3 regions of the Streptomyces sp. 3MP-14 genome follow, and region 3 is predicted to be linked to each of the others. Evidence: riboswitches for the same ligand, from Rfam matches in the RefSeq annotation. Region 3 holds a riboswitch; each other region holds the start of a gene.
What was found. A riboswitch is a leader RNA that binds a small molecule or an ion and turns the genes downstream of it on or off. The one in region 3 is predicted to bind S-adenosylmethionine.
Positions count from the first base shown of each region.

Region 1: another riboswitch for S-adenosylmethionine. It lies ahead of thrC (threonine synthase); the one in region 3 lies ahead of FH609_RS20105 (peroxidase-related enzyme).
Region 2: another riboswitch for S-adenosylmethionine. It lies ahead of FH609_RS03870 (aminotransferase class V-fold PLP-dependent enzyme); the one in region 3 lies ahead of FH609_RS20105 (peroxidase-related enzyme).

Region 1 is NZ_VDLZ02000023.1:60,748-70,200, reverse strand. Features, by position in the region: gene FH609_RS29105 (MurR/RpiR family transcriptional regulator) at 17-961, shown strand; gene murQ (N-acetylmuramic acid 6-phosphate etherase) at 1,090-2,010, shown strand; gene groL (chaperonin GroEL) at 2,108-3,736, opposite strand; gene FH609_RS29090 (cold-shock protein) at 4,093-4,296, opposite strand; gene FH609_RS29085 (MoaD/ThiS family protein) at 4,736-5,017, opposite strand; gene thrC (threonine synthase) at 5,014-6,339, opposite strand; SAM riboswitch class I at 6,355-6,494, opposite strand; gene FH609_RS29075 (glucosyl-3-phosphoglycerate synthase) at 6,711-7,676, shown strand; gene FH609_RS29070 (alpha,alpha-trehalose-phosphate synthase (UDP-forming)) at 7,916-9,367, shown strand.
Region 2 is NZ_VDLZ02000002.1:347,834-357,286, forward strand. Features, by position in the region: gene FH609_RS03850 (aldehyde dehydrogenase family protein) at 1-144, shown strand, start outside; gene FH609_RS03855 (FHA domain-containing protein) at 177-980, opposite strand; gene FH609_RS03860 (protein kinase domain-containing protein) at 1,111-3,090, opposite strand; gene FH609_RS03865 (polysaccharide lyase family 7 protein) at 3,377-4,213, shown strand; gene FH609_RS03870 (aminotransferase class V-fold PLP-dependent enzyme) at 4,285-5,607, opposite strand; SAM riboswitch class IV at 5,743-5,860, opposite strand; gene FH609_RS03875 (hypothetical protein) at 5,976-6,527, opposite strand; gene FH609_RS03880 (dihydrofolate reductase family protein) at 6,831-7,385, opposite strand; gene FH609_RS03885 (helix-turn-helix domain-containing protein) at 7,467-8,186, opposite strand; gene FH609_RS03890 (hypothetical protein) at 8,341-9,252, opposite strand.
Region 3 is NZ_VDLZ02000012.1:65,738-75,190, forward strand. Features, by position in the region: gene FH609_RS20095 (FecCD family ABC transporter permease) at 1-845, opposite strand, end outside; gene FH609_RS20100 (ABC transporter substrate-binding protein) at 842-1,948, opposite strand; gene FH609_RS20105 (peroxidase-related enzyme) at 2,084-3,289, opposite strand; SAM riboswitch class IV at 3,404-3,512, opposite strand; gene FH609_RS20110 (hypothetical protein) at 3,625-4,341, opposite strand; gene FH609_RS20115 (hypothetical protein) at 4,455-4,832, opposite strand; gene FH609_RS20120 (GntR family transcriptional regulator) at 4,995-5,384, shown strand; gene FH609_RS20125 (ABC transporter ATP-binding protein) at 5,381-6,325, shown strand; gene FH609_RS20130 (ABC transporter permease) at 6,322-7,173, shown strand; gene FH609_RS20135 (SUKH-3 domain-containing protein) at 7,351-7,803, opposite strand; gene FH609_RS20140 (DUF6531 domain-containing protein) at 7,800-9,453, opposite strand, start outside.

The sequences.
Region 1 (9,453 bases), on a different contig from region 3:
ACCTGTGAGGCTAGCGATGAAGGAAAATTTCGCCCGACGGCCCGGCAGAGCCCGCGCCGTCGCCGTTGCGCCCAGACCCGCTCCTCCCGAGCCCGGCGCGCTGGCCGCGAAGGTCCGCACGATGGCGCCCTCCATGACGCGTTCCATGCAGCGCGTCGCCGAGACGGTGGCCGGCGACCCCGCCGGCTGCGCCGCGCTCACCGTCACCGCGCTCGCCGAGCGCACCGGCACCAGCGAGGCCACCGTGGTGCGCACCGCCCGGCTGCTGGGCTACCCCGGCTACCGCGACCTGCGGCTCGCGCTCGCCGGGCTGGCCGCGCAGCAGGCGTCGGGCGCGGCGCCGGCCGTCACCGCCGACATATCGGTCGACGACCCGCTGAGCGAGGTCGTCGCCAAGCTCACCCAGGACGAGCGGCAGACCCTCAGCGACACGGCCGGCGCGCTGGACCTGGGCCAACTGGAGGCGTCCGTCGCCGCGTTGGCCGACGCCCGGCGGATCGACGTCTACGGCATCGGCGCCTCGTCCCTGGTCGCCCAGGACCTGGCGCAGAAGCTGCTGCGGATCGGGCTGATCGCCCACGCCCACACCGACCCGCACCTGGCCGTCACCAACGCGGTCCAGCTGCGCGGCGGGGACGTGGCGGTGGCCATCACCCACTCGGGCCGCACCGTGGACGTGATCGAGCCACTTCAGGCGGCGTTCGACCACGGGGCCACCACGGTGGCGATCACCGGCCGGCCGGACGGCGAGGTCACGCAGTACGCCGACCACGTGCTGACCACGTCCACCGCCAGGGAGAGCGAGCTGCGGCCGGCCGCGATGTCCAGCAGGACCAGTCAACTGCTGGTCATCGACTGCCTGTTCATCGGCGTCGCGCAGCGCACCTACGAGTCGGCGGCGCCCGCCCTGCACGCCAGCTACGAGGCCCTCGCCCACCGGCACTCCCCGCGCGAACGCTGACCCCACGCGCCCACGCGCCGGCCCGCCGGCGCACACGCCCCCACGCAGCAACGCCCGGACCAGAGCAACGCCCGCACCGGAGAAACCCGCAAGCCCCCACGCCCCCTCGCACGGAGAGCCGCCCACGGATGTCCACGGAGTTCGACACCCTCACCACCGAGGCGCACCGCCCCGAACTGGCCGAGATCGACCGGCGTTCCACGCTGGAGATCGCCCGCACCATGAACGCGGGGGACGCGCTGGTGCCCGCCGCCGTGGCCGAACAGCTGCCCGCGATCGCCGCCGCCATCGACGCGGCGGCCGACCGGATGGCGCGCGGGGGGCGGCTGGTCTATCTGGGCGCCGGCACCGCCGGCCGGCTCGGCGTGCTGGACGCCAGCGAGTGCCCGCCCACCTTCAACACCGACCCCGGCGAGGTGATGGGCCTGATCGCCGGCGGGCCGACGGCGCTGGTGGAGGCGGTCGAGGGCGCCGAGGACAGCAAGGAACTGGCCGCCGATGACCTGGCCAGGATCGGGCTGACCCCCGACGACGTGGTGGTCGGCGTCTCCGCCTCCGGGCGCACGCCCTACGCGGTCGGCGCGGTCGAACACGCCGCCGAGCTGGGCGCGTTGACCATCGGCCTGTCCTGCAACGCCCACTCCCCGCTCGCCGCGGCCGCCGACCACGGGATCGAGGTGGTCGTGGGCCCCGAGCTGATCGCCGGCTCCACCCGGCTCAAGGCCGGCACCGCGCAGAAGCTCGTGCTCAACATGATCTCCACCATCAGCATGATCCGGCTGGGCAAGACCTACGGAAACCTGATGGTCGACGTCCGGGCCTCCAACGAGAAGCTGCGCGCCCGCTCGCGCCGCATCGTGACGCTGGCCACGGACGCGCCCGAGGACGTCGTGGAGGACGCGCTCAACGCCACGGGCGGCGAGGTCAAGCACGCCATCCTGGTCATCCTCGGCGAGGTGGACGCGCCAACGGCCGCCCGGCTGATCGAGGAGTCCCACGGCCATCTGCGGGCCGCCCTCCGCCGCGCGCTGGACGCCCCCGCCGGCTGAGGCGCCCGGGCGTCCCCGCCGCCCGACATGCCGCGAGGGCGGCACCCCCCTCGCGGGGAGCACCGCCCTCGTGGTGACTGACGCGAGTCGGCTGGACTCAGAAGTCCATGCCGCCGCCCATGCCACCGGCAGCCGCGTCGGCGCCAGCGGCGGCCTTCTCCGGCTTGTCGGCGATGACGGCCTCGGTGGTCAGGAAGAGCGCCGCGATGGAGGCGGCGTTCTGGAGCGCGGAACGGGTCACCTTGGTCGGGTCCGGGATGCCGGCCTCCAGCAGGTCCACGTACTCGCCGGTGGCGGCGTTCAGGCCCCAACCCGGGGTCAGGTTGCGGACCTTCTCCACCACGACGCCGCCCTCAAGGCCGGCGTTGACCGCGATCTGCTTGAGCGGGGCCTCCAGGGCCAGGCGGACGGCGGCGGCACCGGTGGCCTCGTCGCCCTCCAGCTCCAGCTTCTCCAGCGCCGAGGCGGCCTGGAGCAGGGCCACGCCACCACCGGCGACGATGCCCTCCTCGACGGCGGCCTTGGCGTTGCGCACCGCGTCCTCGATGCGGTGCTTGCGCTCCTTCAGCTCCACCTCGGTGGCGGCACCGGCCTTGATGACGGCCACGCCGCCGGCCAGCTTCGCGAGGCGCTCCTGGAGCTTCTCGCGGTCGTAGTCCGAGTCGGAGTTCTCGATCTCGGCGCGGATCTGGTTGACCCGACCCTGCACCTGGTCGCTGTCGCCGGCACCGTCGACGATGGTGGTCTCGTCCTTGGTGATGACCACCTTGCGGGCGCGGCCCAGCAGGTCGAGGGTGGCGTTCTCCAGCTTGAGGCCGACCTCCTCGGAGATGACCTGGCCACCGGTGAGGATGGCGATGTCGCCGAGCATGGCCTTGCGGCGGTCACCGAAGCCGGGGGCCTTGACGGCGACCGACTTGAAGGTGCCCCGGATCTTGTTGACGACCAGGGTGGACAGCGCCTCGCCCTCGACGTCCTCCGCGATGATCAGCAGCGGCTTGCCCGACTGCATGACCTTCTCCAGCAGCGGAAGGAGGTCCTTCACGTTGCTGACCTTGGAGTTGACGATCAGGATGTAGGGGTCCTCCAGCTCCGCCTCCATCCGCTCCATGTCGGTGGCGAAGTAGGCCGAGATGTAGCCCTTGTCGAAGCGCATACCCTCGGTCAGCTCGAGCTCCAGGCCGAAGGTCTGGGACTCCTCGACCGTGATGACGCCTTCCTTGCCGACCTTGTCCATGGCCTCGGCGATCAGCTCGCCGATCTGGGTGTCGCCGGCGGAGATGGACGCGGTGGAGGCGATCTGCTCCTTGGTCTCGACCTCCTTGGCCTGGCTCAGCAGGGCCTCGGAGACCTTCTCGACGGCCGCCTCGATGCCGCGCTTCAGCGCCATCGGGTTGGCGCCGGCGGCCACGTTGCGCAGGCCCTCGCGGACCAGCGCCTGGGCCAGCACGGTCGCCGTGGTGGTGCCGTCACCCGCGACGTCGTCCGTCTTCTTGGCGACTTCCTTGACCAGCTCGGCGCCGATCTTCTCGTAGGAGTCCTCCAGCTCGATCTCCTTGGCGATGGAAACACCATCGTTGGTGATCGTCGGGGCGCCCCACTTCTTCTCCAGCACGACGTTGCGGCCCTTGGGGCCGAGCGTGACCTTGACGGCGTCGGCGAGCTGGTTCATCCCGCGCTCAAGGCCGCGCCGCGCCTCCTCGTCGAACGCGATGATCTTGGCCATGTGAAGGGGTCCTCCCAGAACAGGGGTGGATTGCTCCAGGACCGCGCTGGCGCCCGCGACGGACGGCCCTCCCGGCGGTGGTTCCTTGCCCCACCCACCCGAAGAACCTCACCGAACCGGTCCTTGCTGTCACTCTCACCCGTAGAGTGCTAACGCCCATGATTAGCACTCTGGAGGGGAGAGTGCAAGCGGATGGCCCCCTGGGCCATCCGCTGCACGACTGGGGGCACCTCCCGCCCGAAGGGTGGGGGAGCAAGCGCGAGCCGCTGGGGCCGGCCAGGCCCAGGGCACGCGTCGGGCCCGCACCCTCGGTGGGTGCGGGCCCGGCGGTGAAGGCGGCGGTAACGGTCGGCGGTTCAGGCGGTCACCCGGACCATGTCGGCCTGGGGCCCCTTCTGTCCCTGAGAGATCTCGAACTCGACCCGCTGCCCCTCTTCCAGGGTGCGGTACCCGTCCATCTGGATCGCGCTGTAGTGGACGAACACGTCCGCACCACCGTCTACCGCGATGAAGCCGTAGCCCTTCTCCGCGTTGAACCACTTGACGGTGCCCTGAGCCATTCCTAACTCCCCATATTGCCGGCCCTTTCGCGAGCCCACACTCCGCGGACCCGGGTCAGACCTCTCAGACTCCACCCCCGGGCGGTGTGGGGGTGTGCGCCGGAACGTTCGACCGCCGCTGAATGTATCTGGACGGACGCCCAGTGCAACAGGTCATTCGGCAGGGAATTCTCGCCACGCCAGAACGGGCAAATCCCGCGAACGCGCTGGAAGTTGAGCATTTCGCAGCGGGTGTTTCTGGCCAACCCGACAATTGGTGCAACAATTTCCGGCACATAATTTGCGCGCGGGTCCCGCATTCATATGCGACTGGCACGATTTCGGCACCGGAACGCTGCCACTCTAGCGTTCCGCCGCAGGCCACCGCCCCACGACCCCGCAGGTCATGGGGCGGTGGGGCGGTTCGGGGAGAACGGCGAAGTGGCCTCGGGAGGGCCGCTCAGCGGGCGCCGCCGGCGACGGCCGGGATGATCGAGACGCCGGCGCCATCGGGGGTCGGGGTGGCCAGTCCCTCGGTGAAGCGGACGTCGTCGTCGTTCACGTAGACGTTGACGAACCGTCGCAGCTTGCCGTCCTCGTCCAGGACCCGGGCCGCGATGCCCTGGTGGTTGCGGTCGAGGTCGGCGAGCACCTCCTGGAGCGTCCCGCCCTCGGCGGTCACCTCGGAGCGCCCGTCGGTGTAGGTGCGAAGGATGGTGGGGATGCGGACGGTGACACTCATGCCAGGCCAGCCTCTCGGAAGGAGTCGAGGTTCGGACGGATGGTCGCGGAGGGACCGGTGGTGCCGGCCACCGCGTCCAGGGTCTTGAGGCCGTCGCCGGTGTTGAGGACCACGGTGGTCGCCGCCGGGTCCAGCACGCCGGCGGCCAGCAGCTTGCGCGTGACGCCCACGGTGACCCCGCCGGCGGTCTCGGCGAAGATGCCCTCCGTCCTGGCCAGCAGCTTGATGGCGGCCACGATCTGCTCGTCGTCGACGTCCTCGACGGCGCCGCCGGTGCGGCGGGCGATGTCCAGGACGTAGGGCCCGTCGGCCGGGTTGCCGATGGCGAGGGACTTGGCGATGGTGTCCGGCTTGACCGGGCGGACCACGTCGTGGCCGTCCTTGAAGGCGCGGGAGACCGGCGAGCAGCCCTCGGCCTGAGCGCCGAAGATCTTGTACGGGCGGTCCTCGACGAGGCCGAGCTGGATCAGCTCCTTCAAACCCTTGTCGATCTTGGTCAGTTGCGAACCTGAGGCGATCGGAATCACCAGCTGGTCGGGCAGTTTCCAACCCAACTGCTCGCAGATCTCGTAGGCCAGCGTCTTGGAACCCTCGGCGTAGTACGGCCGGAGGTTCACGTTGACAAAGCCCCAGCCCTCCCCGATCGGATCGCCGATCAGCTCGCTACAGAAGCGGTTGACGTCGTCGTAGGTGCCCTCGATGGCGACCAGTTCGCCGCCGTAGACGGCCGCCATCACGACCTTGCCCTGCTCCAGGTCGTGCGGGATGAACACGCAGGACCGCAGGCCGGCACGGGCGGCGGCGGCGCCGACGGCGCCGGCCAGGTTGCCGGTGGACGAGCAGGAGAGGGTGGTGAACCCGAAGGCGCGCGCCGCCTCCACGGCGTTCGCGACCACCCGGTCCTTGAACGAGTGCGTCGGGTTGCCCGAGTCGTCCTTGATGTGCAGCTCGCCGGTGATGCCCAGCTCGGCCGCGAGGCGGTCGGCGCGCACCAGCGGGGTGCAGCCCGGGTTGAGGTTCGGGTGCTCGGCCACGTCGGCCGGCACGGGCAGCAGCGGCGCATAGCGCCAGATGTTGTTCGGCCCGGCGGCTATGCGCGCGCGCAGGGCCTCCGGGCCTTCGGTGGGAAAGTCATAGGCGATCTCCAGCGGGCCGAAACAGGACGTACACGCGAAGATCGGGCCGAGCGGGAAGCGTTCGCCACACTCGCGACAGGAGAGCGCGGTGGCGGGGCCGAGATCGACCTGCGCTCCGTTCGTTCCGTTCGCGGCGGTCGCTCCGGAAGCGGTGTCGGGGTGGTCACCCGAGGTCAGCACAGACATGGCTACGAGGCCCTCTCCTCATCTTCCCCGGGCGACTCTCGCCACGGGACGGAATTGGCACCTGCCCCACCGGAGAGCCTCGCGTCGTCACGAGATCCGGTGGAAGGGTTGCCGGGGCTTCAACGGGCCGTTCCCTCTGCCCCTCTGGATGAGCGGTATGCGGTTGTCAACGCGGTCCCGATATGCGGAGGACACCTGCGCTGTTCGAGACTGTAACGGACAGCCCGCACAATGGCTCGGGCCGTCCGATCCGCGAGACGACCCGAGGGGGTGGCCAGAAAACCCGGCGGCAACGGGTTGGGGCACCCCAGAAAGGGGCAGACGCGGCCATACAGGTGATTACGTGGCCAAATCGAACAGGAGCGACATTCGTGCTGGAAGAGGCAGAGAAGTGGCTGAGCCGCCGGTCCTGGGCCGTCACTGACCGCTCGATGCCGCAACTGCTGAACGCCAAGCGGGCAGCGGGGGCGGCCGGCAGCATCAGCGTGGTCCTCCCCGCGCTCAACGAGGAGGCCACGGTGGGTGCCATCGTGGAAGCGCTGCGGCGCGACCTGATGGAGGACGTGCCACTGATCGACGAGCTGCTCGTGGTGGACTCCGGGTCCACCGACCGCACCTCCGAGGTGGCGGCCGCGGCAGGCGCGAAGGTCGTGCACCGGGACGAGATCCTGCCGCGCGTGCCGACGATGCCGGGCAAGGGCGAGGTGCTCTGGCGGTCGCTGCTGGCGACCACCGGCGAGATCGTCTGCTTCGTGGACGCGGACCTGCGGGAGTTCGACTCGCGCTTCGTCTCGGGCACCATCGGCCCGCTGCTCACCGAGCCCGAGGTGCAGCTGGTCAAGGCCATGTACGACCGGCCGCTCGGCGACAAGCCGTCGGGCGCGCGCCAGGGCGGACGGGTCACGGAGCTGGTCGCCCGGCCGCTGCTCAACCTGCACTGGCCGCAGCTGGCCGGCGTGGTCCAGCCGCTGGGCGGCGAGTACGCGGCCCGCAGGTCGCTGCTGGAACGGCTGCCGTTCCCCGTCGGCTACGGCGTCGAGCTGGGCCTGCTGATCGACACGCTCAACCTGGCGGGCCTGGACGCGGTCGGCCAGGTGGACGTCGGCGAGCGCAAGCACCGCCACCAGGACGGGCAGGCGCTGGGCCGGATGTCCGCCGCGATCATGCGGACCGCGCAGTGCCGGCTGCCGGGCAACGTGCTGCCGACGCGGCTGGGCCTGACCCAGTTCCAGCGCACCGAGGACGGCGGCTTCACGCCGGAGACCCACCCGATCCTGGCCGACGAGCGCCCCCCGATGTCCACCATCCCGGAGTACGCCGCCCGCCAGGCGGCGTGAGGCGGCCCGAGGCGGCGTGAGGCGGCCTGAGGCGAAGCGGCCCGGGGCCCCCGGGTGTGACGTGGCCCACGTTCCGCCGGCGGCGCGTTTTCCGCCCGGCGCGGCGGGCTAGGTTCCGCAGACCCGAGGCCTCCGGCAGACCCCGGGCGACGCCGCGCCCGCCGGGGGCCGGAGCGGCGACGGAACATGACCGACCATGACCGTCCGTGACCGATGTACGCGAGACAGGAACCGAGCCGATGACCGTCGAGCCTCCCGAGCCCTCCGGCCAGGTGCTGGTCGCCTCCAACCGCGGCCCGGTGAGCTACACGCGCTCCGGCGCCGACGGCACGCTGACCGCCAGGCGCGGCGGCGGCGGGCTGGTCTCCGGGCTGAGCGCCCTGGGCGCCGACGCCGGCACCTGGGTCTGCGCGGCGCTCAGCGACGACGACCGGGCGGCCGCCGAGGCGTACGGCGGGCGGCTGCCGGCCGAGGACACCGGCGGGCAGTCGGTGCTGATGCTGGACATCCCGCGCGAGACCTTCGAGGCCGCGTACAACGGCGTGGCCAACTCGGTGCTGTGGTTCGTCCACCACCTGCTCTACCAGACGCCGCTGGAGCCCGTCTTCGACGAGGGGTTCGAGGCCGCGTGGGCGCGGTACCGCGCCTACAACCGGGCGTTCGCCGACGCGCTCGCCGAGGAGGCGGAGCAGGGCGCGGCGGTGCTGGTGCAGGACTACCATCTGGCGCTCGTTCCGGGGCTGTTGGCCAAGCGCCGGCCCGACCTGCGGATCGGGCACTTCTCGCACACGCCGTGGGCGCCGCCCGACCTGTTCCGGGTGCTGCCCGACGAGGTGGCGCGCGAGCTGCTGCTGGGCATCCTGGGCGCGGACCGCGCGGCGTTCCTCACCGGGCGCTGGGCCGGGGCGTTCACCGACTGCTGCGCCGCGCTGCTGGGCGCCGAGGTGGGCGAGGGAACGGTGACCCACCAGGGCCGCACCACCCGGATCGGCGTGCACGGTCTCGGCGCGGACGCGGAGTTCCTGCGGGAGCGCGCGTCGCGCACGGACGTGGACGAGCGGCTGGCCGAGCTGCGGGAACGGGTCGGGCCGGGGCGGGCGACGATCGTGCGGGTCGACCGCACGGAGCTGTCCAAGAACATCGTGCGCGGCCTGCTCGCCTACCGCAGGCTGCTCACCGACCGGCCCGAGTGGCACGGCCGGGTGGTCCATGTCGCGTTCGCCTACCCGTCGCGCCAGGACCTGGCGATCTACCGGGAGTACACGGCGGAGGTGTCGCGGGTCGCCGAGGCGATCAACGCCGACTTCGGCCGGGACGGCTGGACGCCGGTGGTGCTGCACGTCAAGGACGACTTCGCGCGTTCGCTGGCCGCCTACCGGATGGCGGACGTGGCGCTGGTCAACCCGATCAGGGACGGGATGAACCTGGTCGCCAAGGAGGTCCCGGTGATCTCCGAGAACGGCGCCGCGCTGGTGCTCTCCCGGGAGGCCGGCGCGGCCGAGGAGCTGGGCGCGGACGCGCTGTTGGTGAATCCCTACGACATCGCGGGCACCGCCGAGGCGCTGCACCGCGCGCTGACCCTGGACCAGCCGACGCGGGCGGCCCACGCGAAGCGGCTGGCCGAGGCCGCCACGGCCCTCCCGCCGACGGCGTGGTTCCTGGCCCAACTGGACGCACTGCGCGGCTGGTAGCCGGCCCACAGCCGACCACGCGCCATGACCACCCCCGAACCGCTGTCGTCCACGGCCCGACCCAGATACCTCGCGCAGTTCCCCGC
Region 2 (9,453 bases), on a different contig from region 3:
CTGGTCGAGGCGCTGCTCCACGAGCCCACCGTCGGCAACGTCCACCTGGGCGCCCCGACCAGCCACGGCGGCCCCGAGCTGCCCCACGAGGGCTACCCGGGCACGTTCCTGATGCGCGACAAGGCGGTGGTCGCCGCCCGCTGACCCGGGGGACCGCTGGGCGCCGCCCGGCTCGCTCAGAACTCGTCGTCCAGGGCGTCCAGCGCCAGCTCCAGCTCGGTGAGGTCCGGCGGCACCAGCGTCGTGGAGTCCACCAGCTCCCGCAGCAGGTTGTGCATCAGCGTCGCGTCGCTGGCGTCGTCGTCCGCCTCCCGCAGCAGCTTGGCCGCCACCCGCCCGCTGCGGTGCAGCCGCCTGCGCACCGCGCCCACCCGCTCCTCGACCCGCCGCTTGGTCCAGCCGTACTGCGGCTGGAGCGCGGCGAGTTGGGCCACCGCCCTGCGGTACACCAGGGGCCTGGGCTCCAGGTCGTAGCGCAGGTACTCCTGGCCCAGCACGATCAGCGCCAGCCGCTCCGCCTCGTCCAGCGGCCACCGCTGGGGCGGGATGGTGTCGGCGGACTCCCGCGCGCCGGGCCCGGCGTCGTCGTGGTCGGCGACATACAGCTCCACCAGGTGCTCCCGGTAGCCGAAGCCCCGCACGAACACCGGCGTGTACCCGGGCGCCAGCGGAACGGGGTCGGTGGAGCTGTGCACCAGCTTGCCTCGCGGCAGCCGCAGCAGTCGCTGCCCGGTGTTCCGCAGCCACCAGCCGTGGTCGTGGAACGTCACCTCGCCGTGGCGGCGGCTGACGCCGGTGTCGTCGCCGCCGACCTTCAGCTCGTTCTCCGGCGTGCCGGCCCGCCCGAAGCGGACGGTCCGCACCGAGCGGGGATCGGCCCGCACGCTGCCGGAGACCGTGCGGGCGTGCAGCGTGCCGGGCGGGGCGGGCTTCCGCTCGGCGGCCAGGCGGGCCAGGCTCTCCGGAGGGTCGAGGCTCATCGCCGCGCTCCTTTCGCTTCGTCGGCCGAACTCGTCGGTGGTGGGCGCGGGGGAGGGGACCAGTCTCCCGACGCCGGCCGTGACCCCTCCCGGCCGCTCCGTCCCGAAGGTCAGGCCACCGTCCCCCAGGTCAGGCCGCCGGCAGCTCGGCGGCGGCCGCCTCGGCCAACCCCCGGACCGCCGCGCACAGTTGGTCCATGTCCCGGCCGGCGGCCGGCTCGGCGCGCACATGGACGCGGACCATCTCCGCATAGGTGTCAGCGTCCCGCCCGCCATAGGTGCGGTACTCGACGAACGCCGTGCACGTCCCCTCGCCGTTGCCCTCCTCCTCGATGACCGTGTCGAAGCCGTGCGGCCGGAACGGCTCGCCCGCCGGGTCCGTCCTGGGCTGGTCCCGGTGGAAGGCCACCTCGGCGCCCAGGGTCTTCTCCTCGTTCGCCCACTCGCAGGACCACTCCCGCACGCCGACCTCGGGCTCGTCCTCGGCCAGCCCCGGCAGCCCGGCCAGGGCCTCGGCGTCCAGCAGCGCGCAGGCGCTCGTCCAGACCAGCGAGTTCGCCGCGTGCGGGGTGGCCAGGCGCGGCACCCGCCCCTCGTTGAGCACATCGGCCGCGCCGGCGGCGACCGCCTCGGCCAGCAGGCAGAGCGTCCCCTGGCCGCCGGCGACCGGGCCGTCCTCCTCGGTGACCCGCAGCCCCACGACCAGTTCCTCCGCCTCGGCGGCCGGTGGCACCAGCGTCAACGCGCACTCGTCGTCCTCCGGCTCCCCCTCCAGCACCCCCACCTCGCCGATGGCGCGGGAGAACTCGCCCGCCTCGGGCGGCGCGCCCGGGCGCAGCGCGAGCGAGACGTCGATGCGGGAGTCGGGCGCCAGCCGGTCCTCCTCCTTCGGGGTGATCAGCACGTCGCACTGGTCGAAGTTCCCGAAGTCCGCGTCCAGCCGCACGCTCCCGAACCGGCTCAGCGCCGCCGCGTCGGCCAGCTCGCACAGGTCGGCGGTGCGCGGGTCGCCGATCGAGCCGGGCCCGTCGTCCGTCGAGTGCTCCGGGCCGCCGCCCGCCCGGTCGTCGCCGCCCTCGCCGCCGTCCCCGCCGGGCACCAGCAGCAGCGCCAGCACCAGCGCGGCCACCCCGAGTGCCCCGGCCAGTAACGCCCGCCGCCGCCACGGGCGTTGGGTGGCGCGCTCGGGACCGGGCTCGGTGTCGCCGTCCGGCTCCCCGCCGACCGCGCCGCCGCCGGGACCGGCGACCGCCGCCAGCAGCCGCCCCGCCTCGGCCGCGTCGGGCCGCCGGCGCGGGTCCCGCCGCAGCATCGCCGTCAGCACCGGCGCCAGCGGGCCCGTCGCCTCCGCGTCCACCCGGACCACGCCCTGCTCGGCCCGCCACCGGCGCAGCGCCTCGCCGCCCTCGGTGGTGTCGGCGTCGGTGGTGTCGGCGTCGGTGGCGTCGTCGTCCTCTGCCGCCGGCCCGTCGTCCCCGCGCGGCGGCGCGCCGGTGACCAGCGCGTGCAGCGTCGCGGCCAGGCTGAACACGTCGGAGGCGGGGCGCGGAATGTTCCCGCGCGCCACCTCGGGCGCCGCGTAGTCCGGGGTGAAGCTGAACGGGCCGTTGACGGTGACCGTCTGGGTGTCGCGGAACCGGTACGCCGCCCCGAAGTCCAGCAGCTTGGCCGCGCCCCGCCGGGTCAGCCCGACATTGGCCGGTTTCACGTCGCAGTGCACGATGCCGGCGGCGTGTAACGCGTCGAGTGCGTCCGCGAGTTGGGCGCCGAGCCGGGCCACGTCCCGGGGCGCCATCGGCGGCCGGCCGTCCAGGCCGCCGCCCGGCACATGCTCCATGACGAACCAGTGGGCCTCACCGCCGCCCCCGGCCGGCACCGTCACGATGTCCAGCAGCGTCACCACGTGCGGGTGGTCGCGGAACTTCGCCAGCGCGCGCGGCTCGCCCAGCCGTCGCACCGGGGGCGCGCCGTCGCTCCCGGCCGGCACCGGCTTGAGCACCACCCGCTCGCCCACCAGGCGGTCGTGGGCCAGCCACACCTCACCGCCACGGCCGGTGCCCATGACCTCCTCCAGGCCATAGCGACCGGCCAACTCGTCTCCGGGACCCACGACTTCCCCCTCGTGTTCCTCCCTCGTGCCCCCGCACCGTCGCGACGGAGCACGTCATGAACCTACTGTGCCGCTCGCGGTGGCGCACCGCATCCGGTCACGTACCCGGCGTCTTCACCGGCCGACCACAACCGTGGAGACGCCCGCCGGACGCCGGAAAAACGCCCGGTTCCTCCCGCTATGACGCCTTCCCTGCCGCCGTCGGGACCCCTCCCGGCGCGCCCCGCCTACCATCGCGGCGCGCGGCCCGGCCGGGCGCGCACCCGCCCGACCAGGAGGAACGCCCGTGAGGCAGCCCCGCCCCACCCGCCCCGCACGTGAGGGACGCGGCCGCACACCGCTGGCCCTGGCCGCCGTCGCGGCGCTGACCGTGCCGCTGGTCGCGGGCACCGCGGCGCGGGCCGCCGAGGAGCCGGACGGCGGGAAGCACCGGCCCGACGGCGCCGCCCAACTTCCCTCCGACGTGCTCGACCTGAGCGACTGGAAGATCACCCTGCCCACCGGCGAGGACGAGGACCCCGAAGAGGTCACCCAGCCGGAGCTGGACGACTACGAACATGACGCGTTCTTCACGGTCGTCGAGACCGACTCGGGCGACGCCGTGCGCTTCCGCGCCCCCGTCGACGGCGTGACCACCGGCGGCTCCTCCTACCCGCGCGCCGAGCTGCGCGAGATGGAGCCGGGCGGCGACGACGAGATCGAGTGGTCCTCCACCTCCGGCACCCACACCTTGACGGTGCGGGAGGCGTTCACCGCCCTCCCCGAGGACAAGCCGCACGTGGTCGGCGCGCAGATCCACGGCGGCGACGACGACGTGACCGTGGTGCGCCTGGAGGGCACCGAACTCTGGATCACCGAGGGCGACACCGCCCACCACCACCTGATCACCGACGACTACCAGCTGGGCACGGTCTTCGAGATCAGCTATGTGGTGAGCGACGGCGAGATCGAGGTCTACTACAACGGGGAGTTGGAGACCACCCTCGACCACGACGACGACACCAACTACTTCAAGGCCGGCGCCTACACCCAGGCCAACTGCGACAACTCCAGCCCCTGCGACGAGGACAACTACGGCGAGGTCGTCATCCACGAGCTGACCGTCGACCACGAGGACGACTAGGGTTCCTCTTTCGGGTCTTCGGGTCTTCGGGGATCGGTGCGGGCGCGGGCCGCAGGCAGGCCGGCAGCCCGTCAGGCCGTCAGCTCGGCCAGCGCCGCCAGCAGCCGGTCGATGTGCTCGCGCGGGGTGCCCGCACCGAAGCTGACCCGCACCGCCTGGAGCGCCCCGCCGCAGTCGTCCGCCGGCCCGTCCGCGCCCAACAGGCGCCGCACCAGCGGCTGGGCGCAGAACATCCCGGACCGCACCCCGATCCCGTACCGCTCCGACAGCGCCCGCGCCAACGCCTCGCTCTCCCAGCCCCGCACCGTGAACGACACCACCGCCACCCGCTCCGACTCCGACCCGAACAGCGACAGTTCGGCCACCGCCGGCAGCGCCGCCAGGCCGGCGCGCAGCGCCGACAGCAGCTCCCGCTCCCGCGCCTCCAGCGCGCCGTAGCCCGCGCCCTCGGTGAGCGCCCGGCAGGCCGCGGCGATGGCGAAGGCGCCGATCACGTTCGGCGAACCCGCCTCGTGCCGCGCCTCGTCCTCCGCCCAGGTCACCCGCACGCCCTCGGCCGGGTCGGCCGCGACCACGCGGGTCGCGCCGCCGCCGGCGAGATAGGGCGCGGCGGCGTCCAGCCAGTCGGCCCGCCCGGCGAGCACGCCGGCGCCGAACGGCGCGTACAGCTTGTGCCCGGAGAACGCCAGCCAGTCCACGTCCCAGTCGGCGACGCTCACCGGCCGGTGCGGCACCAACTGCGCCGCGTCCAGCACGATCCGGGCGCCGTGTCGGTGCGCGACGGCGGCCAGTTCCCGCACCGGCCACAGCTCGCCGGTCACGTTGGACGCGCCGGTGACACACAGCAGTCTCGGCCCCTCGGGGGCCGCCGCCAGCGCCGACTCGACCGCGCGCACGGCCTGTTGGGGGTCGCGCGGCGTCGGCAGACAGTCGACCCGGTGGCCGTGCCGGGCCCAGGGCAGCAGCGCCGCGTGGTGCTCGGACTCGAAGACGAACACCCGCGTGCCGGCGGGCAGCGCGGCCGCCAGCAGGTTCAACGAGTCGGTGGTGGAACGGGTGAAGACCAGCCGGTCGTCCGCGCGGCAGTCGAGGAACGCGGCGACCGTCGCCCGGGCGCGCTCGAACAGCTCGGTGGACAGCCGGGAGAGATGACCGGCGCCCCGGTGCACGCTGCCGTAGTACGGCGCGTAGGCGGCGACCTCATCCCAGACCCGGCGCAGCACCGGGGCGCTGGCGGCGTAGTCCAGCGCCGCGTAGCCGATCTCGCCACCGCCGAGAAGCGGCGCGGTGACCGCCGCGCTGAGCACGGCGTGCGAATCATCAACGGGGGAGGCGGGGGAGGGCGGCGGAACGGAGGGAGTGGTGGCAGGGCGGGGCGCGGTGTGAGTGGGCATGACGCTGTCTCCGGCGGAACTCGACGGGTTGAGAGACGCCACGGCGGAACGAGCCGGCCGTGACCGATAACCGATAACCAGAGGGAGGAGCCGACGGCTCCTAGCGCATTCGCTGACGCATGAGTGACTCCCGAGAGGCCGCACTTGCCATGGACCCTGCTGTCCACGGCCCGGTCATCACCCGGGGCACCCCGCCGCGACGGAGGGTTGCCGGACAGCGGGCCGGGGCCCTGTGGCGCTGTCACTCGTGACCTTGGCCGGCAGTCTGCCACACACCGCGCCGCGCGCGGTAGTCGGGCCAGGCCGGAACCCCCGGACGCCGCCGACGTCCGGGGGTTCTCCCGCCGGCCCAGACGGCCGGCGCCGCCTCAGTTGAGGATCGTGGACTCCAGGGAGTCGAGATCCACGGTCTGGCCGTCCAGGCTCTCCGCCCTGGTCAACTCCTCGGTGCGGTCGCCCCATTCGATGGCCATGGTGTCCCCGCTGAGCCGCAGCGTCACGCTCGCCGCCGTGCCCTGGCACATGAAGAACACCGGCTCCCAGTCGAGCGCGCCCTGCACCCCGACGCTCTGCCGGCAGGTCTCGCCCGTTCCCGGGTTGCCGTAGAGAACGCCGTCGGCCGTGGTGTAGAGCGTGGCGCCGTTGGCCTCCCAGCGGGCGAACCAGGCGGGGTCGCCCCCGCCGGCCCCCGGGTCGGGAAGGCCCTCCGCGTCGGGGGCGCCGTCGCCCTCGGCGCCCCCGTCGCCGAAGCCGCCGGTGGTGTCCAGCTCCAGCTCCTCGTTCATCTCGAAGTCCGGCAGTCCGCCGCCGGCCCCGGGCAGGCCGCCGCCACCGCCCTCGTCGTCGTCACCGCAGCTCGTGAGCACCGCGCCGGCCGCGAGCGCGGCCACCACGGAAATGAGGCGAATTCGTGCACGCACAGGTGTTTCCCCCGTTGTCACTGTATGTGGGAAGGGCTGTCGCTGCCCGACGTTAGTGAGCCCCGCAAGGAAATCGCAAATCGAATGCGCGCATGGTCGGAAACGGTTACCGATTCGTCTCGAAGAAAGCAGCGAGAAAGTCCGGAGAAAGTCTCGGAGGGCGTCGAGAAAGTCCGGGGAAAGCGGCCCGTGTTAATGAGGAGAGAGCCGCGGGCGGGAAATGCGCGGCCCCCCTTTCCCGCGCCCTTTCCCGCCCGCGTGCCCCCGTGCCCGCGTGACCCCGCGTCCGTCGTCCCGCCGCGCTCAGCGCTCCGGCCGGTAGGTGGCGATGACCACGCCGCTGCTGGTGGGCCGCGCGCTCACCAGCGTCAGCTTCTTCAGGGGCGCGTCGTCCGGGAACAGCCGCCTGCGGCCCTCGCCGGCGACCACCGGGTGGATCAGCAGCACCAACTCGTCCAGCAGGTCCGCCGCCAGCAGGGATGCGACCAGCCGGGGGCTGCCGGCGACCGAGATGCCCTTGCCCTCGCCGGCCTTCAACTCGTTGACGGCCTTGGCCAGATCGCCCTTCAGCAGCTGGCTGTTGGACCAGTCGGAGACGTCGCTGAGCGTGCTGGAGACCACGTACTTGGGGGAGCCGTTGATCCAGTTGGCGAAGTCGACGTCCTCGCCCTCGGTCACCGTCGGCCAGTAGCCGGCCCACTCGGTGAAGGTGACCGCGCCCATCAGGATCGCGTCGTTGCTCTCCAACGACTCGGTCAGCACCTGGCCCATCTCCTCGTCGAAGGCGAACTGCCACTGGTCGGGCGACTCGGCCACGCCATCGAGGGAGACGAACAGGCAGGAGACAAGCTTGCGCACGATGACGCACCTCTCTGTGTCCGGAACGTCGTCCGGGCGGCGCCCGCGTTCCGGGTGGCCCCGATGGCCACGACAGGGAGGCTAGGCCGAGTCGAGCGGCCCGGTCTTGTACGGAAGCGACATCGCCTCCTCCTCGGTCCGCGCACTGAGCTGAGTGGCGGTACGCCCGACGAAGCGGCTCAACGAACGGGCCAGATGCGGCTGGTCGAAGTACCCCAGCCGGTGCACCACCTCGCCCGCCGGCGCGCCGCCCTGGATCAGCAGCGCCGCCTCCCGCGCCCGTTCGATCTGCCGGATCGCGCCCCGGGTCAGCCCGGTCGACGCGACGAAGCGCCGCTGCGCGGTGCGCGCCGACACCTCGGGCTCGCGGCCCGCCAGCACCGAGGTCACCACCGGGTCGCTGACCAGGATGTCCTCCCGCACCAGCCGCCGCACGAACGCCTCCGCGTTGTCGAAGGTCGGCAGGTGCCAGGCCGAGCCCCGCAGATAGAACGAGCGGCGGGTGGTGTCCGGCAGCGGCGCCGAGCTGTCGACCAGCTGGCTGACCGCCAGGTGCGGCATCCAGGTCCCCAGCGCGAAGGTGATCCCGAAGAACGTCGCGTCCTGCGGCACCGGCGCGATGCTGGCCCGCGACTCCGGGCCCTGGAGGTTCGCGTTGACCCGGCCGGCCTCCTCCCAGATCACCAGCTCCCAGTGCGGGCTGGCGACCGAGGTCATCGAGTCCACCCGCGCGCTGGTCGAGCGCCACACCTGCGCCACCCACGGCGAGTCCGAGTCCCGACACTCCATCGAGAGGCCCATCCGCGTCCCCTTCCCCTCTGCCCGCCCGGCCCGGTCGCGCCCGGCGTGCGCCCCGCGCGCGACGCCTCGCGCTGGGCGCGAGGATACCGAGCCCGGGCCGGCGGGCGCGTGGGAACGCCCGCCGGCGCCCGGGCCGGCGCGGCCGGCGCGGGCCTCAGGGCAGGGTCGCGCCCTGGTAGACGCGGTCCAGCAGCGCGAACAGCGGCCCGTCGTAGCCGCGCAGCTCCTGCCGGGTGTTGATCTCGTTGTGCACGCCGTCGCCGCCGCGCGGCCCCTCGCGGTTGACGTCGAAGTAGCTCTGCACGCCCTCCGCCCAGTACTCGGAGGTGTTGGTCGCGGCATAGGTGTTCTGCCAACGCCCGGCCGCCCTGGCCTGGTTGTAGGCGCTCTCCAGCTCGCCGGCGAAGGCGGGGTCGATGTGGCGCAGCGCCATGTCGGCCACCGAGTGGCCGAACTCGTGGACGAAGTTGTTCTCCCCGCCCTGGTTGTCGATCAGGTTGGCCTCGGTGCCCACGGAGAGCGGCAGCGCGTCGGTGGCGCCCATGCCGGCCCAGTAGCGCTCGTCGAGGGAGGTCCCGTAGATCGCGTAGACCTCGGGGATCGAACTCATCTTCTCCGACCTGGCGGTCAGCACGACCCGCACGTTCCGCGCGTCCAGCTCCTGAACGGGGAAGTACGGCCAGGTGCGGGTGAGGGTCTCCAACTCGGCGGCGGCGCGCAGCAGGGTCGCGTCGTCGATCGCCGCCGAGCCGAGCACCGGGATCGACCGGCCGCTGGCGTCCGTCGGCCCCGCCACGTACTTGGCGTACCAGCGGGTGTCCAGCTGGTAACGGTCGACGACCTCCCGCGGCACCGGGCTGACCACCGTGGCCGCCGGGGCCACGGCTCCCGCGCCGGCGGCGGGGGCGTTCCCGGCCGGGGACTCGCCGGCCGAAGCGGACGCCGGCACGGCGACGGCGAGGCCCGCCACCAGCAGGACGGCGGCCGAGCAGGTCGCCCAGCGGCGTGCCCGGCGGCGGCCGAGGGGGCGGGGGACGGACGTCTTGGGCTCCGGCGGGTGGGGCATCGTCGACCTCTTCTCGTCGATGGCGGGGCATGTGACATGGCACAGGAGCGCACAGCCACCCGTATCGCACCATCATCGGACAGAAACGCCCGTCATCTCCTGTGCGAGGCTGGGTAGTTGTGTTGGTGAGCCATCCTGGGGGCGCCGCCCCCGCCTGTAAAGAGGTCGCGTCGACCACAACCGGCCAACTCCCCGGAGAGC
Region 3 (9,453 bases):
GCCACCGTGCACGCCCCGACCAGGCCCACGTCGCTCCAGCCCGCGTCGTTCACCGAGCCGAAGGTCCAACGGACGATCGCCTGGAGGGTGTTCTCGTCCGCCACGAACTGGAGGGCCGCCGTCATCGCCTCGAACAGCTGGGTGAGCGCGATGCCCAGCAGGAGCAGGGTCGCCGCCGACATCGCCTTGGCGGACGCCAGGCCCAGCACCAGCGCCGAGACGCCCAGCGCGGTGCCCAGCGCGCAGCCGATGACCAGCCAGGAGCCGGAGCCGGCCGAACCGCCGGTCAGCAGGATCGCCAGCGCGGCGCCGAACGCGGCGGCCGGCGAGACGCCCAGGGTGAACGGGCTGACCAGCGGGTTGCGCAGCAGGCCCTGCATGACCACGCCCGCCAGCGAGAGCGCGGCGCCGGCCGCGAAGGCCAACAGCACGCGCGGCAGCCGCAGGTTGATGATCACGGAGTAGGTCTGGGCGAAGTCCTCGGTCAGGACGCCGCCGAAGACGCGGAGCCGCACCGCGTGCCAGACGTCGAGCAGCCCGGCGTCGGTCGTGCCGGCCGTGACGCACCAGGCCGAGACCAGGACCGACACCACGGCGCCGATCCACAGCACGGCCGGCCGCCCGGCCCACGCGGGCCGCCGCCGACGCGACCGGCCGGCGGCGTTCTCGGCGGCAACGCCGGCCGCCGCGCCGCCCGTTGACCCTGCCCCCGCGCCGCCCGTTGACCCTGCCCCCGCGCCAACGCCGGCCGCCGGGCCACCTGTTCCGGGGCCCGCCGCGCCGTCGCCCTTCTCGAACTCGGCCCGGACGGCGGTCGCCGCCGGGTCCCGTGGGGTGGGGCTCATCGCGAATCGGCCACCCTCTGGATGTACGCGTCGGCGCCCGGGAAGTCCGCGCCCTGGAACTCCTCGACCCAGCGCGCCAGATACGCGTCCGGATCGACGTCGGCGAACGCGTCAGGGTGCAGCCAACTCGCCAGGTACAGCGCCCCGATGGCCTTCGAGAGACCGCTGGTGGCCCACCCGTTGGTCACGAAGACGCGGCCGTCCTCGACCGCCGACAGGCTCTCCCAGCCGGCCCGCCCGAACAGCTCCCCGGCCAGGGTGTCGAACCGGTCCTGGCCGGTGGGCTCCGCCGAGGGGCCGAACTCGTGGACCACGACCTCCGGGTCGCGCTCCAGGATCGACGCCGGGTCCACCGTCGTCTCCGCCTGCTCGTCGCCGCCGGTGTCCAGGTCGCCGAAGACGTTCTCGCCGCCGGCGGCCACGATGATCTGGTCGAATCCGGAGCCGGGCAGCCCGGTGAGGTACGGCTGCTCGGTCTCCCAGTAGACGCGCACCGGCTCGACGTCGGCGACGCGCTCGCTGATCACGCCGAAGATCTCGTCGTAGAAGCCGGCGACGCGCTCGGCGCCCTCCGGCTCGCCGAAGACCTGGCCCAGCAGGTCCACCGTCTCGTGGAAGACGTCGAAGTCCCAGGCGGTGGCCACGACCACCGGGATGCCGAAGGACTCCAGCTGCTCGCTGGCCTCCTGCCAGGCGCCGTTGCGGGGCAGGATGAACACGTCGGGGTCGAGTTCGACGACCGACTCGTAGTTGATCTCCTGGAGGTCCTCGCTGACCACCTCGTCGTCGGATATCTCCAGGTAGGGGAGGCGCGAGGCCGAGACGCGGTCATAGCCGACGACCCGGTCGCCGGCCCCGATGGCCTGGGCGAACTCGTTGCCGTAGCTGTTGAGGATCACCGCGCGCTCGGCCGGCCCGTCCAGTTCGACGGTGCGGCCGACGTCGTCCACGACGGTGAGTCCCTCCGCGCCGCCGTTGCCGGCGCCGCTGCCGCTGCCCTCCTCCGGCGACTCCTCGGTGACGGTCCCGCAGGCCCCGACGCCCAGCGCGAGGGCGACGACGGGGGCGAGGAGGGCGGACGCGCGGGCGTGGCGTTGTCTCATGGTGCTTCCGTTTCGGGATCGTTCGTTTCGGGGTCGTTCGTTTCGGGGTTGTTCGCTCGGGGGGCGTTCGCTTGGGGTGCCGGCCTGGCGGGACGGCCGGGGCGGGCGGCTGCGGGCAGGCCAGGCGGACCCGGGTCAGGGCCGGGGCGTCGCCGTCGTCGTCGGGTCGTCCGGCCAGTAGGGGTCGCCGAGGCTGAGCATCAGCCGGTTCGCCCAGGCGAAGAAGGCCGTCGCCGCCACCAGGTCGGTCAGCTCGGCGTCGGTCAGGCCCAGCGCGCGCAGCCGCGCGACGTGCTCGGGGGTGGCGGTCACCGGCGTGGTGGCCAGGGCGGCGGCGAACGCGACGATCGCCGCCCAGCGTTCGTCCTGGCCCTCGGCCAACGGCGCGGTGTCCAGCGGGAGCCAGTCGGCGTCCCGCTCCAGGGCGACCGCGAGCAGCCGGTCCACGTCCTCGGGGCGCTTCGACAGCTGGGCGGACTTGCGGGCGTGCACCGAGGCGCAGTAGACGCAGTCGGTCACCTTGCTGGTCGCGGCGGCGGCCAACTCGCGCTCGGCGCGCGGCAGTCCCTCCCGGGTGGCGAAGATCGCGGCGTCCAGCGCGGTGCGGGCGGCCAGCACGGCGGGCAGCCGGGACAGCAGCCGGAAGTACTCGCCGTTGGTCTTGCCCCGGAACGACGCCTCCTGTTCCTCGGTGAGTTCGTCGGTCGGCACCGGCGGCACCCAGGCCGTCCAGGACAGCAGCTCGCGGGTGTAGGCGACCGGGCGCTCCCGCCCGTTGGCGGCGGTCCGCGCGGTGCTCTTACGGCGGCCGCGCCCGGGCGTGGGGCGCGCCGGCGCCGGCGCGGGGACGACGGGGTGGCCCTGGAGCAGGCGCAGTCCCTGAACGGCGCGGACCTGGAACGCGGTGAACGCCGCCGTCTGGGAGATGGTCACCACGGCGTCCGGTGACCAGCCGGCGGCGACGAGCCGGTCCAGGTCCTCGCGGGTGGCCAACGCGGGGGAGACCGTGACGAGATCGACATGGGCGACGGCGGCGCGCAGCGCCGGGTCGGCGGGCGGGGCGTCGTCCCACAACGTGGGATCGCCGTCTCGCTCCGCGTGGTGGCGCACGAGGTCGTCGAGCCCGTGCCAGCGGGCGGCCAGCGCGGCCAGGCCCCGGCGCACGGGCGCGGGCACCGGCGCGTTCCCCTCGAACAGCGCCTCGCCGGCCGCCTGGGCGCGCTCGATCACCAGCGGTTTCCCGGCGCGGGCCGCCGCGATCCGCTCGTTCAGGCCGGCCAACCGGCCGATGTCGTCGGCCACTTGGCCGGCCACGGCCTTCGTCTCGGGGGTGGTGCTCATGGTGTCCGCCTCGTCGTGCTCGGTCGCTGGGCGGCCGAGAGGGCGGGGCAAACGTGTCGGGTACGTGACGAGAACGCGGCCCAGGGAGCCGAGGACCGGGACGAGTTCTCACGAGGAGCACGCTTGCCGCGTCACCGCGGCCGGGTCGTCGTCCCGGGGGCACCCCACCGTGCAGGAGGGTTGCCGGCCAGCAAGCCGGGACTTGGCGCTGGCACTCTTGACCTGCGGAGCAACCTAGCCCACCCGGACGGCTCCGGGAAAGCCTTTGTCCGAAATATGAGACAACTGTTCACGAAGTGGATACGCCCCAGGCGCCCCAAGGTGTTCCGGGCCGCTCAGTGCCCCAACCAGGGGAAGCCCAACGGCTCGGCCGCCGCCATCGCCAGCAACTCCTCGTCGTCGTGCGGCAGGACCTGCCCCAGGAACGGAAAGTCCGCCGGCTCCACCGCGATCCGCGCCACCGGCCGCACCGGCCGGGGACAGACCGCCTGCGCCGGCCGCACCCGGACGCCGCGCGCCACCATCGGGGCCTGAAGCTCGAACCCGTCGGGCGGCAGCAGATACACGCTGCCCGCCCGCCAGGGGCGCCGCGCCAGCACCTCGGCGGTGAGCGAGAAGTAGTAGAACGCGGGCGCCGGAGGCCCCAGATCGCCCGGCCGCGCGCCCATGCTGCTCATGAGAAACCGGTGGCGCTCCCGGTCCACCGTGGCGAAGAACATCGGCCAGATGCCGTCCGCCGCCGCGTAGACCCCGGGGCGGCTGCCCAACTCCGAGTCGTCCTCGGGCTGTCGCGGCTCCAGCACCCGGATGTCCGGATCGCCGCTGCCGTGCAGCAGCAGCCCACCGACGTCCACGGCGTGGCAGAGGAACCGCCACTTCGGCGCGGCCAGCCGGTACTCGATCACCGGCACCGCCCCACCCGGCCCCGGCCGCCCCAACCCCGCCAACAGCCGGTCAAACCCCGCGACGACCCCCCGCCCGGGCCCCACCCCCGCCGGCCGCGCCAACCACGGCGGCGGAAGCTCCGCTGACGACAACGCCTCACTGGCCATCTGCCCGACTCTACGGCGAACCGCCCGGCGGGCGGCAGCCCACGACGGGTTGGGCGCGAACCGCACGCTCGGACCGGGCGCGGGCGCGCCGTCCGGGAGCGCGCCGGCTGAGTTCACCGGAGCGAACGCCCGACGTCGATACGCTGGAAGCGACGGGCCTTCTCCACACGTCCCCCGCCCGTCAGGTCGAGAACCAACTGCCCACCGCGCCACACCCCTTGGACGGTGATGCGGGCCTCGTTGACATGGCTCCGGGTCGTGAACGACAGCCGTCCGCCGCTGACGGCGTAGGTGGAGCGGTGCACGCCGCGCTGGGCGGTGCCCGGCCGCAGCCAGCCCTCGATCGCGGCGGCCTGGTCGGGCCCGGGGGCCGGCTTGACCAACACGTCGAGGACCGTTCCATCCGCAAAGAAACGGAACACCTGTATGTCGGAGGCGAAGATGCCCTCGACGCGCGGGAGGCGGCCACGGCCGCGTCGGGTGGGCGACATGGTGACAGTGTCCCGGCCGGCCGAACCACACGCGCGTGGACCGGCCCGCCGTACCCGCCCCCGCCCCTCTCCCACCCCAAGAACAGGTCACCCATTGGGACTTGACATGCCGCCGCCCCTTCCACCACCCTTTCACTACTCAATTAATGAAAGGGTGGTTGGGTGATCGAGTACCGGATCGACCGGAGGACCGGGGTGGCCACCTACCTCCAGATCGTCCAGCAGACGAAGCAGGCCCTGCGGCTCGGCCTGTTGGAGCCCGGCGACCAGCTGCCCACCGCCCGCGAGGTCGTCGAGGCGACCGCCATCAACCCGAACACCGTGCTCAAGGCCTATCGCGAACTGGAGCGCGAGGGCCTGGTGGAGGCCAGGCGCGGCCTCGGCACGTTCGTGCGGAGGTCGCTGCGCACGGCGGCGGCCACCCGCGCGCCGTTCGCCGACGAGCTGACCGACTGGATGAGGCGCGCCCGCGCGGCGGGCCTCGACCGCGAGGACGTCGCCGCGCTGTTCGGCTCCGCTCTGGAGCAGGAGTTCACCGAGGGAGAGCAATGAGCAGGAAACCAGCGGCACTTGAGGCACGGGGGCTCGTGGTGCGCTACGGCCGCCGCCGCGAACCGGTCCTGCGGGACTGCTCGTTCCGGCTGCCCGAGGGGCGCATCTGCGCACTGGTCGGCCCGAACGGGGCCGGCAAGTCCACGCTCCTGTCCCTGGCGGCCGGAATGCTCCGCCCTGAGGCCGGAACGCTGCGGGTGCTCGGCGCCGGCCCGGCCGAGTCCCGGGCCCGGATCGGCTACGTGGCGCAGACCCGCCCCCTCTACCCGCAGCTCACCGTGGCCGCCACGCTCCGCCTCGGCGCCGAACTCAACCGGGGGCGCTGGGACCAGGAGGCGGCGGAACGGGTCGCCTACGGCGCCGACCCGGCGCCGAGCGTCGGCCTGGCGTCGAGCGTCGGCCTGGCGCCGAACGCGAGAATCCGCACCCTCTCCGGGGGCCAGCGCACCCGGGTCGCCCTCGCGCTGGCCCTGGGGAAGCGCGCCGAACTGCTGCTGCTCGACGAGCCGATGGCCGACCTCGACCCGCTCGCGCGCCACCGGCTGATGGGCATCCTGCTGGCCGTCGCCGTCGAACACGGCACCACCGTCGTCATGTCCTCCCATGTCCTCGCCGAACTGGAGGGCGTCTGCGACTACCTGCTGCTGCTCGGCAACGGGCGGATCAGGCTCGCTGGCGAGAACGAGGACATCCTGGCCGCGCACGCCCGACTCACCGGCACCTCCCCGGACTTCGCGCCGCACACCGTCGTGGAGTCCGGCGCGACCGGCCGTGGCCACACCGCGCTGGTGCGCTCGCGGGGGCCGGTCAACGCGGCCTCGTGGCTGGTCGAGCGGCCCTCCCTGGAGGAGCTGGTCCTGGCCCACCTGCGCAACCCCGGCGCCCCCGCCCTGTTCACGGGGAGCGCCTCGCCCACCCCGAACCAGGAGGCCGCCGCATGACCACGCTCTCGCACTTCCCGCGCCACGGAATCGCCCGGGCGCTGCTGCGACTGCACCGCGTGCCACTGTTGGGCTGGGCGGCGCTGGTCGTCGCCGGGGCAGCCGCGCTGACCAGGGGTGACGAACTCCGGAACGCCCAACTCCTCGCCTGGCTGCCGTGCGCCGTCGCCGCCTGCCTGGGCGCCGCGCTGATCGGCCGGGAACTGGAACGCGGCACCGCCACCCTGGCCTGGACCCAGTCCGTCACTCCGGCCCGTTGGCTCGCCGCGAAGCTGGCCGTCCCGGCGGCCGCGCTCCTCGGCGGAACGGCCGCGCTGACCGCGCTGTTCCGGTGGTCGTGGTTGACCGGTCCCGACAACGGGGTCAACCGCTGGAACAGCGAGTACTTCCACGCCGCCGGACCGGTGGGCCCGGCGTACGTCCTGCTCGGACTGGCGCTCGGCGCGCTGGCGGCGCTGCTCACCCGGCGCACCCTCCCGGCGGCGGGCCTGGCCCTCGGCGGCATCTGGTTGGCGTACCACCTGGGCGACCGGGTCCGGTCCTCCCTCTGGCCGGCGAACGAGGTCCGAGGCCCGTGGGGGCCGGAGCTGAACCACGTCGACCAGGTCGAGTTCGGGATGATCCTGGAGTCAGGAGAACGCGCCAGCGGCCTCGACTGCGGCGCCCAGGCCGCCCCCGGCGACCTCGCCACCTGCCTGGCGGACCACGGAGCGGTCGACTTCTACGCGAGCATCCACCCCACCGCCCACTACTGGCCGATCCAACTCGTCGAAACCGCCATCATCCTGACCCTCGCCGCCGCCACAACAGCCGCCACCTTCCGAACCCTGCGCCGCCGCCTGCCCTGACGGGGGCCGCCGGCGCCCCATCCATCTCGGATGCCGGCGGGGGCCGGCGGCCTCACCCCACGCCGCCCGGGGACGCCCCGCCCCGCCCTCAGTTCGCCCGCTAGGTGCTGTCCGCCCGGTGAGACATACCTTGCTGGTGCATTCGACTGCGGGAAGGATGAGCCGGCAGAGTTCCTGTCAGGAGTTGCGACGCTCAACTTCCACGAGTCGCTCAAGAGCGGCGTCCGGTGTTTCCGCTACAAGTTGGACGTAGTCCAAGCCCGAGTACATCGCGCCCTTCGGTGACAGGCCGAGATAGATTCCACCTCGATCGGTAGCGCCCACAGGGTAGAGCGGCACACCCGCCTGCTCGCCGAGAACGTCGAAGATCTCCTCCTCCCACTCGGCCGCGAGCGGATCGAGGACGAAGGGCGTGCGTCCAAGTGCACTCATCGCAGGGGCACGTTCGACCTGAAGACCTCCGAACTCTTGCAGGAAGACACGCGCCGCCCGATGGATCTCGAATCCGCCGCGCTCTTCGAGAGCAGCCTCCCAGTGCGCCGTTTCCACCTGCCGCCCCGGGAACCAGCCGGCAGCGCGAAGGGCCCGCTCCGTGTTCTCTGACCATCTGTGCGTTTCCTGAGTCGTCATGGTCGCCTTAATCCGTTGATTCCGAATTGATCGAGCACGTGCTGACACGAGTCGCAGATTGGTTTGATCTCACCGTGGCGAGGATTACCTTCCGCGCGTACGTTCACCGCCGCCATGGTGCCTCCCCGTGGGTCGACTCCGGCGTTGAGTGCGTCGCTAAGCGCTTCGGCCTCTCCGCATCGACTGTGTTGGTTGCCGACATCCTCTCGGATCGCCGCCGGAACCCGGTCGTAGGCCGCCCGGACGTCCGGGTGGAGGTTGTGGTCGCCGCCGCCCTTGATGCTGGCGCCGGTGAACGTGTGTTGGTTCCCCGCGGCGTCGGTGACGGTGAGGCCGGCGGAGCTGGTGGGACGCGTGTGCTTGTTCGCACCCGGGCGGGCCTGTTCGAGGTTGGCGCGCTCGCGCGCCGCCGCGAGGGCGCGTTCGCAGTCGGGGGCGAGGCCGAACGGGTCGACGGCGGTCTGGGGGTTGTCGACATAGCCGCGCGGATTGGGGCCGGGGGCGAGGCCGAGGGGGTCGAGGGTGGCGTACTGGCCGGTGTCGGGGTCGTAGTGGCGTTGGTAGTTGTAGTGCAGGCCGGATTCGGCGTCGGCGTACTGTCCCGGGAAGCGCAGGGGGCAGTAGGCGCGTTGGTCGCCTGGCCGCGTGCGGGGGGCGCCCCAGACGGTGGCGTGCTGCTGCCAGGCGATCTCGCCTGTCTCGTCGAGGAGTTCGGTGGGTGTGCCGACGAGATCGGCGACGATGCCGTAGAAGCGTTCGTCGATCCACTCCTGGGGGCGGTCCCGGAGAGCGACGCTCTCGATCTGGGTGACGGGTGTGAACCGGTCCTGTTCCCAGTCCCAGACGGTGCGTCGGACGTCGCCTTCGGCGGTGGTCTCGGCCTGTTCGGCGGGGACGAAGCGGTCCCAGTGGAACCGGGTCTCCGACTCGACGGTCTCGCCGTCGGCCGCCATGCGGCGTTTGGCGAGGCGGCGGCCGAAGGGGTCGTAGAGGTAGGTCCAGCGGGTGCCGTCCGGGGTGGTGAGCGCGACGAGCCGGTCCTGGCTGTCCCAGGTGTAGTGCCAGACGTCGGCCTTCCGGGAGAGGCGCTTGCGGCGGCGGACGACGACGCGCCCCTGGGCGTCATGTTGGTAGCTGATGTCGGACCGGCGGCGTTCCGGCCCCTCGCCGCCCTGGATCAGTTCGGCGTCGGCGAGGTCCCCTGCCGCGTCGTAGGCGTAGCGTTCCGTCCACCCTGCCGCCCGCACGCCGGTGATCCGGCCCCGGTCGTCGAGGTCGATGGAACGGTCGCCGCCGAGGCGGTCGACGATGGCGCTGACCGCGCCGTCGGGGCGGTAGGTGTAGGCGCGGTGTTGCAGCGATCGCCCGGTGGGCCCGTGACCCGCGTGAAGGGTCTGACTGGCCAGCTGTCCCGCGTCGTTCCAGGTCTGGCTCAGGCTGGACTCGCCAACGCGGCGTTCGACCTCGCGGCCGCTGTCGTCGTAGGCGAACGTCATGCGCCGGCCGGCGCTCTCGACGGCGGTGGGCTGGTCGCGGTCGTCGTATTCCCAGCGACTCTCATGACCCGACGGGGTGACGCGACGGATACGACGCCCGCGTGCGTCGTACTCGGAACGCACGGTTGCCCCGTTGCAGGTCTCGGCCAGGATG